2 regions of the Enterobacter hormaechei subsp. xiangfangensis genome follow, and region 2 is predicted to be linked to the other one. Evidence: predicted binding sites of a transcription regulator. Region 2 holds the regulator's gene; the other holds the start of a gene.
What was found. The regulator Fur, encoded in region 2, represses iron uptake genes when iron is present. The targets are predictions, from matches to a motif close to ATAATAATGAGAACNACTATCAA.
Positions count from the first base shown of each region.

Region 1: the regulator Fur is predicted to act here: its motif matches at 6,097-6,119, upstream of sodA (superoxide dismutase [Mn]).

Region 1 is NZ_CP017183.1:4,541,569-4,548,821, forward strand. It holds gene pfkA (6-phosphofructokinase) at 1-661, opposite strand, end outside; gene fieF (CDF family cation-efflux transporter FieF) at 846-1,730, opposite strand; gene cpxP (cell-envelope stress modulator CpxP) at 1,884-2,390, opposite strand; gene cpxR (envelope stress response regulator transcription factor CpxR) at 2,541-3,239, shown strand; gene cpxA (envelope stress sensor histidine kinase CpxA) at 3,236-4,609, shown strand; gene yiiM (6-hydroxyaminopurine reductase) at 4,662-5,336, opposite strand; gene sodA (superoxide dismutase [Mn]) at 5,403-6,023, opposite strand; gene rhaT (L-rhamnose/proton symporter RhaT) at 6,312-7,253, shown strand, end outside.
Region 2 is NZ_CP017183.1:1,327,347-1,334,599, forward strand. It holds gene glnS (glutamine--tRNA ligase) at 1-673, shown strand, start outside; gene chiP (chitoporin ChiP) at 1,121-2,518, shown strand; gene chiQ (ChiQ/YbfN family lipoprotein) at 2,566-2,892, shown strand; gene fur (ferric iron uptake transcriptional regulator) at 2,984-3,430, opposite strand; gene fldA (flavodoxin FldA) at 3,722-4,252, opposite strand; gene ybfE (LexA regulated protein) at 4,408-4,695, opposite strand; gene ybfF (esterase) at 4,824-5,597, opposite strand; gene seqA (replication initiation negative regulator SeqA) at 5,781-6,326, shown strand; gene pgm (phosphoglucomutase (alpha-D-glucose-1,6-bisphosphate-dependent)) at 6,351-7,253, shown strand, end outside.

The DNA of each region.
Region 1 (7,253 bases), 1.4 Mb from region 2:
TGGCAACGATCGCATGTTTTTTGCCTTTCGCGATACCAGCTTTGATTTCAGCGACCAGATCTTCACGGCTGAATTCCACTTCCGGCACCACCACGAACTCACAGCCACCGGCAATTGCCGCCGCCAGAGTCAGGTCACCGCAGTAACGGCCCATCACTTCAACAATGGAAATACGCTGGTGAGAGGAAGAGGTGTCACGCAGGCGGTCAATCGCTTCCACAACGGTACCCAGCGCGGTGAAGTAACCGATGGTGTAGTCGGTGCCTTTAATGTCGTTGTCGATGGTGCCAGGCAGGCCGATGCACGGGAAGCCCATTTCAGTCAGACGTTTTGCACCCATGTAGGAGCCGTCGCCGCCGATAACCACCAGCGCATCCAGACCCCGTTTTTTCATGTTTTCGATAGCCACTTCACGGATGTGTTCGTCACGGAATTCCGGGAAGCGTGCAGAACCGAGGAAAGTACCGCCACGGTTGATCATGTCAGACACGCTGTAGCGGTCGAGCTGAACCATGCGGTCTTCATACAGACCCAGGTAACCGTCATAGATACCAAAAACTTCCAGACCTTCCGTCAGCGCTGCACGGACAACCCCACGGATTGCCGCGTTCATGCCCGGCGCATCACCGCCGCTTGTCAACACACCGATTTTCTTAATCATGACTACCTCTGAACTTAGGAATGCAAAATTGAAATCTGCTGCCGGAAGAAACTGTTCAACCGTCGAATACTGCAAATAGTATATCAATCCCTTCCAGCTGAATTGATTCAGGTCAGGCCATATGGTGGTAATTTATCCACAAAATGCTGCTCTGGCTCACTTTTTTACAACGAATTACGAAAGCTCAAAACGCCCTGGGTACGACAGAACACGGATCCTGGTGAATAATGACGTCTGACCCAGGGAAACGCTGCAAAATCGCCTGCTCCACCTGTTCAGCGACCATATGCGCCTGAACCAGTGGCAGGTTGTCTTCCATTTCCAAATGAATCTGAATAAAGCGGGTCGGCCCTGACTGCCGCGTACGAAGATCGTGAGCACCACTGACGCCGGGCCAGTTGGTCACGATGGCATAAATTTCATCACGTTCTGCATCCGGAAGCGCACGGTCAAGAAGCGACTGTACCGCGTCATACCCCATCCGCAAGGCGCTGTATAAAATATAGATCCCTATCCCTAACGCAAACAACGCATCGGCCCGATGCCAGCCATACCAGGCCAGACCAAGCGCAATAAGAATAGCCCCATTCATCATAACATCAGACTGATAATGAAGCATATCGGCCCGTACAGCCTGGCTTTGTGTTTTGCGTACAACCCAGCGCTGGAACGTTACAAGAACAAGTGTGCTTATAAGTGCAACTACCGTTACGACCACGCCAACGCCCGGATCGTTCATTGGTGACGGCGAAACAAGATGCTGAATGCCGGTCAAAAACAGGAAAAGCGCAGAGCCCGAAATAAACATGCTTTGTGCCAGCGCCGCCAGCGATTCCGCTTTGCCGTGGCCAAACGTATGCTCTTCATCCGCCGGTTGCAGCGAGTAGCGCACCACCAGCAGGTTGGTCAGCGAGGCGGCAATATCCACCAGTGAGTCCACCAGCGCCGCCAGAATACTGACCGATCCGGTGTACCACCACGCGAAAATTTTAATGATCAGTAAACACGACGCCATCACCGTCGCGGCTATTGCGGCCCGGCTTACCAGCCGTCCATAGGATTGATTCATAAACACTCCTGTCATGCCATGGCGCTAGTATAACGGATGGTGGTGGAGTGAAAGGATGAATAAAGCGTTAACAAACCGGAACGATGGGCAAAAAAAACCCCCACATCATGTGGGGGAAGACAGGGATGGTGTCTATGGCAAGGAAAACAGGGTTTACTGGTTACTACGGGTACTGCTATTGCTACTGAAAAGCGTCATATCTGAGCTTCGCTGCATCCGTGCAACCTCACGCAACTGGTTCATACGTTGCTGATGTTTGGTATTCAAAACCGCTTGCTGCTCGGGCGTTAGCAGGTGGAACATCTGGTTGCGAACCTTCGCCATCTCTACCTGGCGGGCAACCTGTTCCTGCGCCATTTTTTCGGCCTGAGCGCGTACAGCGCTTTCGTCAAAATTTTCTGCGGTGACAAGGCGATGCATTGTCTCCATTTCGCTAACATTAACAGGGGGCTGGTCGTGTCTTGCCCTCTGCATCAGATCTCGCATCTGTTGACGCTGATGTTCGGTTAAACTTATGCCGTCAAACATATGGCTTTGGCTGCTGTGCTGCGTTGTGCCCTCTGCTGAGGAACCGTTATCGCTGATGATAGCTACAGCAGCCTGGCTAAACGCACTGAAGGCCAGCGTTGAGGCCATGACGGCAGCGGTAACTTTGCGCATCACTTGCTCCCAAAATCTTTCGTGTCGCGATTCAACGAGAGACAGTCTACGATTCAGGCTGCAAACATGCGTCAGGGGGTGTAAAACAACGTAAAGTCATGGATTAGATAGCCTTGATGTCGTAATTTCTGCCTCGGAGGTATTTAAACAATGAATAAAATCCTGTTAGTTGATGATGACCGAGAGCTCACATCTCTTTTAAAGGAGTTGCTCGACATGGAAGGTTTCAACGTCCTGGTTGCCCATGATGGCGAGCAGGCGCTGAGTCTCCTTGACGACAGCATCGATTTACTTTTGCTCGACGTCATGATGCCGAAGAAAAACGGTATTGATACGTTGAAAGAGCTTCGCCAGACACACCAGACCCCCGTCATTATGCTGACCGCACGCGGCAGCGAGCTTGACCGCGTACTCGGCCTTGAGCTGGGTGCGGATGACTATTTACCTAAGCCGTTCAACGACCGTGAACTGGTGGCGCGTATTCGCGCGATCCTGCGCCGCTCTCACTGGAGCGAGCAGCAGCAGAATACCGACAACAGCTCACCTACGCTGGAAGTGGACTCCCTGAGCCTGAACCCGGGCCGACAGGAAGCGAGCTTCGACGGTGAAACACTGGAGCTAACCGGCACCGAGTTCACCCTGCTGTATCTGCTGGCGCAGCATCTCGGCCAGGTGGTGTCGCGTGAACACTTAAGCCAGGAAGTGCTGGGCAAACGCCTCACCCCGTTTGACCGCGCCATCGACATGCATATCTCGAACCTGCGCCGTAAGCTGCCGGAGCGTAAAGACGGTCATCCCTGGTTCAAAACCCTGCGTGGTCGTGGTTATCTGATGGTTTCCGCTTCATGATAGGCAGCTTAACCGCCCGCATCTTCGCCATCTTCTGGCTGACGCTGGCACTGGTTTTAATGCTCGTTTTGATGTTGCCAAAACTCGACTCACGCCAGATGACGGAGCTACTCGACAGCGAGCAACGTCAGGGCGTGATGATCGAGCAGCACGTGGAAGCGGAGCTGGCAAACGATCCGCCGAACGATTTAATGTGGTGGCGCAGGCTGTTTCGCGCTATCGACAAGTGGGCGCCCCCCGGACAACGTCTTTTACTGGTCACCAGCGAAGGTCGCGTGATTGGGGCCGATCGCAATGAAATGCAGATTATCCGCAACTTTATTGGCCAGGCGGATAACGCCGATCACCCACAGAAAAAGAAATATGGTCGGGTAGAGATGGTTGGTCCTTTCTCGGTTCGGGACGGGGAAGACAATTATCAGCTCTACCTGATTCGCCCTGCGAGCAGTTCCCAGTCCGACTTCATCAACCTGCTGTTTGACCGTCCGCTTTTGCTGTTGATTGTCACGATGCTGGTCAGTTCCCCGCTGCTATTATGGCTGGCGTGGAGCCTGGCGAAACCGGCGCGTAAGCTGAAAAATGCGGCGGACGAAGTGGCGCAGGGCAACCTGAGGCAGCATCCGGAGCTGGAATCCGGGCCGCAGGAGTTCCTGGCCGCCGGAACCAGTTTTAACCAGATGGTCTCTGCTCTTGACCGCATGATGACCGCGCAGCAACGCCTGCTGTCGGATATCTCCCACGAGCTGCGGACGCCGCTCACGCGCTTACAGCTGGGTACCGCCCTGCTGCGCCGCCGCAGCGGTGAGAGCAAAGAGCTGGAGCGTATTGAGACGGAAGCGCATCGCCTGGACAGCATGATAAACGATCTGCTGGTGATGTCGCGCAATCAGCAGAAAAACGCGCTGGTGAGCGAAACGGTGAAAGCCAATCATCTGTGGCATGAGGTGCTGGACAACGCGGCGTTTGAAGCGGAGCAGATGGGCAAATCCTTCACCGTTAACTTCCCGCCGGGCCCGTGGCCGCTCTACGGTAACCCCAACGCGCTGGAAAGCGCGCTGGAAAATATCGTGCGTAACGCCCTGCGCTACTCGCACACGAAGATTGAGGTGGCGTTCTCGGTGGATAAAGACGGGATCACCGTCATCGTCGACGACGACGGTCCTGGCGTCAGCCCGGAAGACCGCGAGCAGATTTTCCGTCCGTTCTACCGTACCGACGAGGCACGCGACCGTGAATCTGGCGGTACGGGACTGGGTCTGGCGATTGTTGAAACCGCCATGCAACAGCACCGTGGCTGGGTGAAAGCCGATGACAGCCCGCTGGGCGGGCTCAGGTTAACGCTGTGGCTGCCGCTGTATAAGCGTTCGTAACCGTATGTGCCGGGTGGCGGCTTCGCCTTACCCGGCCTACTTTCTGCGGGAACTATTTCCCCCATAATCTCCGCGAACTGCTCTCGATCTTGCCGCTTATCCGCCGCTTCTGCATCGTTCTGGTCCAGCTGGTGGATAATCCCGCCGCTGACAGCAGACGGTGATACTGATCGTCATCAAACGGCATATGCCAGGCAATTGCGCAGGCCTCGTACACCGACACCTCACTCAAACGCGAAGCCAGCTCAAGCGGCGCATCCGCCGAAACCTGTCCCGCCTGCACAACGCGATACAGCCAGCCGGTTTTACCCGCGTTTTGCAACTGGGCCGACATATCCTGAATGCCGAAATGGTAATTAAGCTTAAAGCACGGTGAGCGCGGCTGGGTGACCTGAATCAAAGCATCGCCCCAGCGGTAAATATCGCCGATAAAGACGTTCTTCTCCGTCAGCCCCTCCGTTGAGAGATTTTCGCCAAACGCGGGGGCGACGAAGAGGTCAGCCTGTTCAGGAAATTCGGTTTTCCAGTGCTGATAGTGCTCGCGGGGATAATGGCACAGCGCGCGATCGGGCCCGCCGTGGATTTTCTTTTCAGCCTGCTGGTCACCCGCAAGCCCGAGATCGGTCAACGTCAGCTCACCGTCGACCTGCACTTTGGCGATGGCACTCGGGCGGCTGCCTTCGTACTCCCTTACCTTGCCTGTAAACACATTCACCGGGTAATGCATCTCCACTCCTTCAGATACAAAAAAAGCGAGTCATCAGACTCGCTTCTCACAGGCGTCAATGCAACCTTATTTTTTAGCGGCGAAACGCGCTGCTGCTTCGTCCCAGTTCACTACATCCCAGAAGGCTTTGATGTAGTCAGGGCGACGGTTCTGGAACTTCAGGTAGTAAGCGTGTTCCCACACGTCCAGACCCAGAATTGGGAAGCCGGATGCGCCAGAGATAGCTTCACCCATCAGCGGGGAGTCCTGGTTAGCGGTAGAAACGACCGCCAGTTTGTCACCTTTCAGGACCAGCCACGCCCAGCCAGAGCCGAAACGGGTTGCAGCGGCTTTTTCGAATTCCGCTTTGAAGTTGTCAACGGAACCGAAGTCACGCTCGATAGCCGCTTTCAGGTCGCCCTGAAGGGTGGTGCCGGTTTTCAGGCCTTTCCAGAACAGGCTGTGGTTAGCGTGACCGCCCGCGTTGTTGCGCAGCACGGTTTTCTTGTCTGCCGGCAGCTGGTCCAGCTTGGTGATCAGCTCTTCAACAGGCAGATTAGCGAACTCAGGCAGGCTTTCCAGCGCGGCGTTCGCGTTGTTCACGTAGGTCTGGTGGTGTTTAGTGTGATGGATTTCCATCGTCTGCTTGTCGAAATGCGGTTCCAGTGCGTCGTAGGCATACGGCAGGGATGGCAGTGTATAACTCATAATCCTCTCCATTATTGTCGGGCGGCACAGCTGTTAATGCCGCGTAAGCAGTTGGTTCATTATAGTTAATTAAATGATATTGAAAATGATTATCAATGCCGTAGTTTTTATAAGGTTATTCGGTTTTTGATAAATGACAAAATTGTGAGTCTGCTCACGTGTTTAACGTGCTGATTGCCATCCTGAACAAAAGTGCGGCAACCTTCTGAAGGTTCCCAAACCGCCTCATTTTTACACTCATCAAGTCGGCGGGAAGCCTCCGGCTATAAAAACGATGAGGATGTAAAAATGAATCATGCGATTACGATGGGTATCTTCTGGCATTTGATAGGCGCGGCCAGTGCAGCCTGTTTCTATGCCCCGTTTAAAAAGGTGAAAGGCTGGTCATGGGAAACCATGTGGTCCGTTGGCGGTACCGTGTCCTGGCTGATTTTGCCGTGGACAATCAGCGCCATGCTGCTGCCCGATTTCTGGGGCTACTTCTCCTCCTTCAACGCCTCCACCCTGCTGCCGATATTCCTGTTCGGCGCGATGTGGGGCATCGGTAATATCAACTACGGCCTCACCATGCGCTACCTCGGCATGTCGATGGGGATTGGCATCGCGATTGGCATAACGTTGATTGTTGGCACCCTGATGACGCCAATCCTCAACGGCAACTTCGATGTGCTGATCAACACCCAGGGAGGGCGAATGACCCTGCTGGGCGTGCTGGTGGCGGTGATCGGCGTGGGCATCGTCACCCGCGCGGGCCAGCTGAAAGAACGCAAGATGGGCATCAAAGCCGAAGAGTTCAACCTGAAGAAAGGGCTGCTGCTGGCGGTGATGTGCGGCATCTTCTCGGCGGGCATGTCGTTCGCCATGAATGCCGCCAAACCGATGCACGACGCCGCTGCGGCGCTGGGCGTCGATCCGCTGTACGTTGCCCTGCCAAGCTACGTGGTGATCATGGGCGGCGGCGCGCTGGTAAACCTCGGCTTCTGCTTTATTCGTCTGGCAAAAGTGAACAACCTGTCGGTAAAAGCCGACTTCTCGCTGGCAAAACCGCTGATCGTCACCAACGTCCTGCTCTCCGCCCTTGGCGGCCTGATGTGGTATCTGCAATTCTTCTTCTACGCCTGGGGTCACGCCAGTATTCCGGCGCAGTATGACTACATGAGCTGGATGCTGCACATGAGCTTCTACGTGCTGTGCGGCGGGCTGGTTGGGCTGGTGCTGAAAGAGTGGAAC
Region 2 (7,253 bases):
TCGTGAAGACCTGAACGAAAACGCGCCGCGCGCGATGGCGGTGATCGATCCAGTGAAACTGGTTATCGAAAACTATCCGCAGGGCGGAAGCGAACAGGTCTCGATGCCTAACCATCCGAACAAACCGGAAATGGGCATCCGCGACGTGCCGTTCAGCGGTGAAATCTGGATCGATCGCGCCGACTTCCGCGAAGAAGCGAACAAGCAGTACAAGCGTCTGGTGCTGGGCAAAGAAGTGCGTCTGCGTAACGCATATGTGATCAAAGCCGAGCGCGTAGAGAAAGATGCGGAAGGTAACATCACGACCATCTTCTGTACGTACGACGCAGAGACGCTGAGTAAAGATCCGGCGGATGGTCGTAAAGTAAAAGGTGTAATCCACTGGGTGAGCGCGCAGCATGCGCTGCCGGTTGAGATCCGTCTCTACGATCGTCTGTTCAGCGTGCCTAATCCAGGCGCTGCGGAGGACTTCCTGGCGGTCATTAACCCTGAGTCTCTGATTATCAAGCAGGGGTATGCCGAGCCGTCTCTGAAAGCCGCTGAAGCCGGTAAAGCGTTCCAGTTTGAACGTGAGGGTTACTTCTGCCTGGACAGCCGTTACAGCACGGCAGAAAAACCGGTATTTAACCGTACCGTCGGTCTGCGTGATACCTGGACTAAGATCGGCGAATAATAACGCTGCTCTGGTCAATGAGAAACAAACGCCGCGTAATGCGGCGTTTTTTTATTTAACGATCATGTCGTTAAGCATCGGGATAATCATTTAAACCCAACATTCCAGGTCAATGTGGTGCTACTTATTTTATTTAAAAAAAGTTTGTTGTTTTCCAAAAACAGAAACACTGAAAAATATATTCACAATATCAATGTTACTTACTGAAAATCAGCGCATTCCCCCGCCAGTACTCGCTTCCCGGTAAATGTTACAAAGCACTACGAAATATGTGCTCTTCGTCATAATCCTGACTTTTGCCTGATTAAAAGCATTGATAATTCGCGTCGCGAAAAATAACCTAAAGACGGTAGTTAATTCGAGGGTATTTCTGACTACCCCTGACCACTTGGTCTTTTCTGTTTTTCGCCGTTTAAGGCGTTTTAATTCGTCAAAGAGGAATAATCTATGCGTACGTTCAGTGGCAAACGTAGTGCGCTGGCGCTGGCTATCGCCGGTGTGACAGCAATGTCGGGCCTGGTGGTTGCGCCAGAGGCAAAAGCAGCAGGTTTCATCGAAGATTCCACCCTCACGGGCGGTATTTATTACTGGCAGCGTGAGCGTGACCGTAAAGACGTCACTGAAGATAAATACAAAACCAACCTTTCTCACTCGACCTGGAACGCCAACCTTGATTTCCAGTCGGGATATGCCGCCGATATGTTCGGGATCGATATTGCAGCGTTCACCGCAATTGAAATGGCCGAAAATGGCGACAGCGGCCATCCGAACGAAATTGCGTTCTCCTCCAGCAATAAAGCCTACGACGAAGACTGGTCCGGCGATAAAAGCGGAATCAGCCTGTATAAAGCGGCTGCAAAATTCAAATATGGTCCGGTCTGGGCGCGCGGAGGTTATATCCAGCCAACCGGTCAGACGCTGTTAGCGCCGCACTGGAGCTTTATGCCAGGCACCTATCAGGGGGCGGAAGCCGGTGCTAATTTTGACTACGGCGATGCGGGGGCGTTGAGCTTCTCCTATATGTGGACCAACGAGTACAAAGCGCCGTGGCACATTGAGATGGACAAGTTCTATCAGAACGATAAAAAAACCAAAGTTGATTATCTCCACTCGCTGGGAGCGAAGTACGACTTTAAAAACGATCTGGTGCTGGAAGCTGCATTTGGTCAGGCTGAAGGCTATATCGATCAGTACTTTGCTAAAGCCAGCTACAAATTTGATATCGCGGGTAGCCCGCTGAGCACCAGCTATCAGTTCTACGGTACGCGCGACAAGGTCAGTGATGGCAGCGTAAATGATATCTATGACGGCACCGCGTGGTTACAGGCGCTGACCTTCGGCTACAAGGTAGGTCAGGTTGATTTGCGTCTGGAGGGAACATGGGTCAAGGCAGAAGGGCAGCAGGGTTACTTCCTGCAACGTATGACGCCTACCTACGCCTCCTCTAACGGTCGTCTGGATATCTGGTGGGATAACCGCTCTGACTTTAACGCCGACGGCGAAAAGGCGGTCTTCTTCGGGGCAATGTATGACCTGAAAAACTGGAACCTGCCCGGCTGGGCAGTGGGAGCATCCTACGCGTACGCCTGGGATGCGAAGCCCGGGGATATGGCAACGCCAGACGCGTACTACGATCCGAACTACCGTCTGAAAGAGTCTTCATACAGTCTGGATGCGATTTATACCCTTCAGGAGGGCCGTGCGAAAGGCACGATGTTCAAACTGCACTTCACCCAGTATGACAACCACTCCGATATCCCGAGCTACGCGGGCGGCTACGGCAACATCTTCCAGGATGAACGTGACGTGAAATTCATGGTCATTGCGCCATTTACCATCTTCTGAGGAATGCTGCGGCGGGCGGTGTCCCGCCGTTATGGAGACTGAACATGATGAATAAAAGGGTAATCGTTGCGTTGCTGACCTTCGGGCTGGTGGCATGCGCGCAGGATCAGGTGCCGAAAGAGGACTCCCGTCTGAAAGAGGCCTACAGCGCGTGCATCAATACCGCACAGGGTTCACCTGAGAAGATTGAGGCCTGTCAAAGCGTGCTGAACGTGCTGAAAAAAGACAAAGCCCATGAGCAATTCGCCACGCAGGAAAACGTTCGCGTAATGGATTACCAGGCCTGTATTCAGGCGCGTAAAACCGGTAACGATCAGGAAGTGGCGAAGCGTTGCGATAAGATCTGGAACGAGATACGCAATAACAATAAATAAGTTGCTTTACGCCCGGTGGCGCAGCGTCACCGGGCTTTTTTCAGGCAAAAAAAAGCCAACCTCACGGCTGGCTCAGAGTATGAACACTCACTTATTTTGCGTCGTGCGCATGTTCATTTTCGCGGCAATCACCTTCAGCACAGTGACCGTACAGGTACAGGCTGTGGTTGGTCAGGCGGATGCCATGACGGGCGGCGATTTCACGCTGGCGCGATTCAATGGAATCATCGCTAAATTCAATGACCTTGCCACAGTCGAGGCAGATCAGGTGATCGTGGTGGTGCTGCTGAGTCAGCTCGAACACGGATTTACCGCCTTCGAAATTATGACGAGTAACAATGCCCGCGTCATCAAACTGGTTCAGCACACGATAGACGGTTGCCAGCCCAATCTCTTCACCCATATCGATAAGACGCTTATAAAGGTCTTCCGCACTGACATGGTGATTGTCTGGCCCCTGAAGCACTTCAAGGATTTTTAACCGAGGAAGCGTTACTTTCAGGCCAGCTTTCTTTAATGCGGTATTGTTGTCAGTCATGCGGAATCTGTCCTGTTGCTAAACGATTCACTTCAAAAGAAGAAGTGACAGAAAATGCACTTGGGATAATGCGTCTCATTATAGAACTGCCATGGCTAAATGAAAACTGCAAGTCTCAAGCAAAGTATGCTTATAAAAACGTGGTATCACCAACAAACTTGTTCGATGGCACCCACTTTTTACCAGGGGGATATTGTACAGGTCTGGGCGAAAAAGTTAAAAGTTTGTAGCAATTAATTTAATCGGTTTTACCTGGAAAACGGGCGCAACCGGAGTTGCGCCGCAGGGATATCAGGCGTTAAGGATATCGTCCAGGTTCAGCTCTTCACGAACCTGCTTAACCCATTTTTCTACACGCTCAGCGGTCAGCTCTGGCTGACGGTCTTCATCAATGGCCAGGCCAACGAAGTGATCGTCATCTGCCAGACCTTTGGAAGCTTCGAAATGGTAACCCGCCGTTGGCCAGTGACCGACGATCGCCGCACCGCGTGGCTCAATGATGTCGCGAATAGTGCCCAGCGCATCACAGAAATACTCAGCATAGTCTTCCTGATCGCCACAGCCAAACAGGGCAACCAGCTTGCCGTTGAAGTCTACTTCTTCCAGCGTCGGGAAGAAATCGTCCCAGTCACACTGTGCTTCACCGTAGTACCAGGTGGGGATGCCCAGCAGCAGGATGTCATAGCCCTCGAGATCTTCTTTGCTGCTCTTGGCGATGTCATGCACATCAGCAACGTCTTTACCGAGCTGTTTTTGAATGTTTTTTGCGATATTTTCAGTATTGCCGGTATCACTGCCAAAGAAAATGCCGATGATTGCCATGAGTAAAATAACCTCTTGAAACTTAATGGTATGGTGGCGCAAATTGTCCACGGATAAGGGCAATAATAGCAGAACAGGCAACCCTGCGGAAACAGCTATCACGCAGGACTGCACTCTGTGCTACATGAAAAAGGTAATATTGGGGATTTTCTGACTCACGCCTTGCCGCGTAACGTCTCAAGCTGGGCGATCAGCATCTCTTCGATCAGTTCGCTGCGGCTGATGTTGCGCGCGTCAGCTAACTCGTTAAGCGCATCGACGGCATCGGCATTCAGCTTCAGTTCGACACGCTTAAGCCCACGATTTTTATCGCGTTTAAGCTGGTTGCGTTTATTGATACGCAGCTGTTCATCGCGCGAAAGCGGATTCGTTTTCGGTCGTCCCGGTCGACGCTCATTCGCGAACAGATCTAGTGTCGTACGGTCCGTTTGTTCTTTGGCCATGATTCTGAGACTTCGGGGGAAACACGCCGCCCTGCTAATGCCCGGGCGATAAGCGCGCCATCATACATCACCCAAATCCACACGCCAACGACTGGAAGCCCGTCGTCTTCCGGTCGCTGGCTTTTTAATCAATTCGCTGTATCAGTAAGATAGCGGCGAATGGCGCGCAGGACGGCATCCGGTTTTTCCGCGTGGACCCAGTGCCCGGCACCCGCAATGACGTGAGCGCGAGCCTGCGGGAATTGCGCCAGCAGCGCGTCACGGTACGCGTCAGTGACGTAAGGGGAGTTGCCGCCGCGAATAAAAAGGGTAGGGTGCGGCCAGGCGGGGACGGCTTCCCAGCCCACAATATGCGAATACTGATCCCACAGCACCGGGACGTTAAAGCGCCATTGCCCGTCAACAAACGATTTCAGCAGGAACTGGACCACGCCTTCTTCATCAAGATGCTCGCGCATAACGGCAGCCGCCTGTTGGCGGGTTGCGACACCCGCTTCGGTGACCGCATTGATGGCGGCAAAAATCTCATCGTGACGGCGAACGTCGTAATTGACGGGCGCAACGTCGATGACCACCAGCCCGGAAATTCGCTCAGGTGCCAGCGCAGTGAGCGCCATCACCGCTTTACCGCCCATTGAATGCCCGATAAGCGTCGCTTTCTGAATATTATTCGCATCGAGGGTGTCCCGCAGATCCTGCGCCATGGCTGCGTAGGTCATCTCCTCCGAGCGCCCTGAAAGACCGTGATTGCGCATATCAACCTGGAGGATCTCGTGATCGGTCACTAAATCGCGCGCCAGCACACCCAGATTATCCAGGCTACCAAACAGGCCGTGAACCAGTACGATGGGAGAATTATTGTTCGGCGATTGTGCAGTTTGCGCTCGGGTATTCAATTTCATGGCAAAGTTCTTTTTTTAGGTTTGTCAGGTTAGGGTATCATGTTGACCATTCTGCCGCCCGGGGGCAAGGATCCAGTTTAATCTGACTTTTGCCGCCAACCTGGTTTGACGCTATCCGCTGTTGGGATTTGACCTTATAATCTCAACGACTTGTATTCAGATAAGATATCGCACTGGATTAAGATGAAAACAATCGAAGTTGATGACGAACTCTATCAGTATATTGCCAGCCAGACGCGGCATATTGGGGAGAGCGCGTCCGACATTTTACGGCGCATGCTTAAAATTTCCGCCGCCTCACAGCCCACTCCTGTCACTAAAGATGTCGTGTCTCAGCCGAGCGTTGTTGCACAAGTAAAACCTGCCGTCATGCCGGCAAAGGACAAAGTGCGCGCGATGCGCGAGCTGCTGCTGTCCGATGAATATGCCGAGCAGAAAAAGGCCGTTAACCGCTTTATGCTGGTGCTGTCTACACTTTACTCACTGGATAACAACGCATTTGCAGAAGCGACAGAGTCGCTGCACGGTCGCACGCGCGTTTATTTCGCAGGCGACGAGCAGACCTTGCTGCAAAATGGCAACCAAACCAAACCCAAACACGTTCCCGGTACGCCATACTGGGTGATCACCAATACCAATACGGGCCGCAAGTGCAGCATGATCGAACATATCATGCAGTCCATGCAGTTCCCGGCGGAATTGATCGAAAAGGTTTGCGGTACAATTTAACCCTTGCATCAGAAGGACCAGGCAATGGCAAATCACAGCCGTGCAGGACAACCTGCGCAACAACGCGATTTGATTAACGTCGCTCAACTGACCGCGCAGTACTACGTGCTGAAACCGGTGGTGGGCAACGCAGAACACGCAGTGAAGTTTGGTACATCTGGCCACCGCGGCAGCGCGGCGCGCCACAGCTTTAACGAACCGCACATTCTGGCCATTGCTCAGGCCATCGCGGAAGAGCGCGCCAAAAATGGCGTCACCGGTCCGTGCTATGTAGGGAAAGATACCCACGCCCTGTCTGAACCTGCTTTTATCTCCGTGCTGGAAGTGCTGGCGGCGAACGGCGTAGACGTGATTGTTCAGGAGAACAACGGTTTCACGCCAACGCCTGCGGTGTCTAACGCTATTCTGGTACACAACAAAAAAGGTGGCGCGCAGGCTGACGGCATTGTGATCACCCCGTCCCACAACCCACCGGAAGATGGCGGCATCAAGTACAACCCACCAAACGGTGGCCCGGCGGATACCAACGTCACGAAAGTGGTGGAAGATCGCGCCAACGCGTTACTGGCTAACGGTCTGAACGGCGTGAAGCGTATCTCACTGGATGAAGCCATGGCCTCCGGCCACGTGAAAGAGCAGGATCTGGTTCAGCCGTTCGTGGAAGGGCTGGCGGATATCGTCGATATGGCCGCTATCCAGAAAGCCGGTCTGAAGCTGGGCGTGGATCCACTGGGCGGCTCCGGTATTGAATACTGGAAACGCATTGCCGAGCACTACAAGCTGGATCTGACCATCGTGAACGATCACGTCGATCAGACCTTCCGCTTTATGCACCTGGACAAAGACGGCGCGATCCGTATGGACTGCTCCTCCGAATGCGCAATGGCTGGCCTGCTGGCGCTGCGCGACAAGTTCGATCTGGCGTTT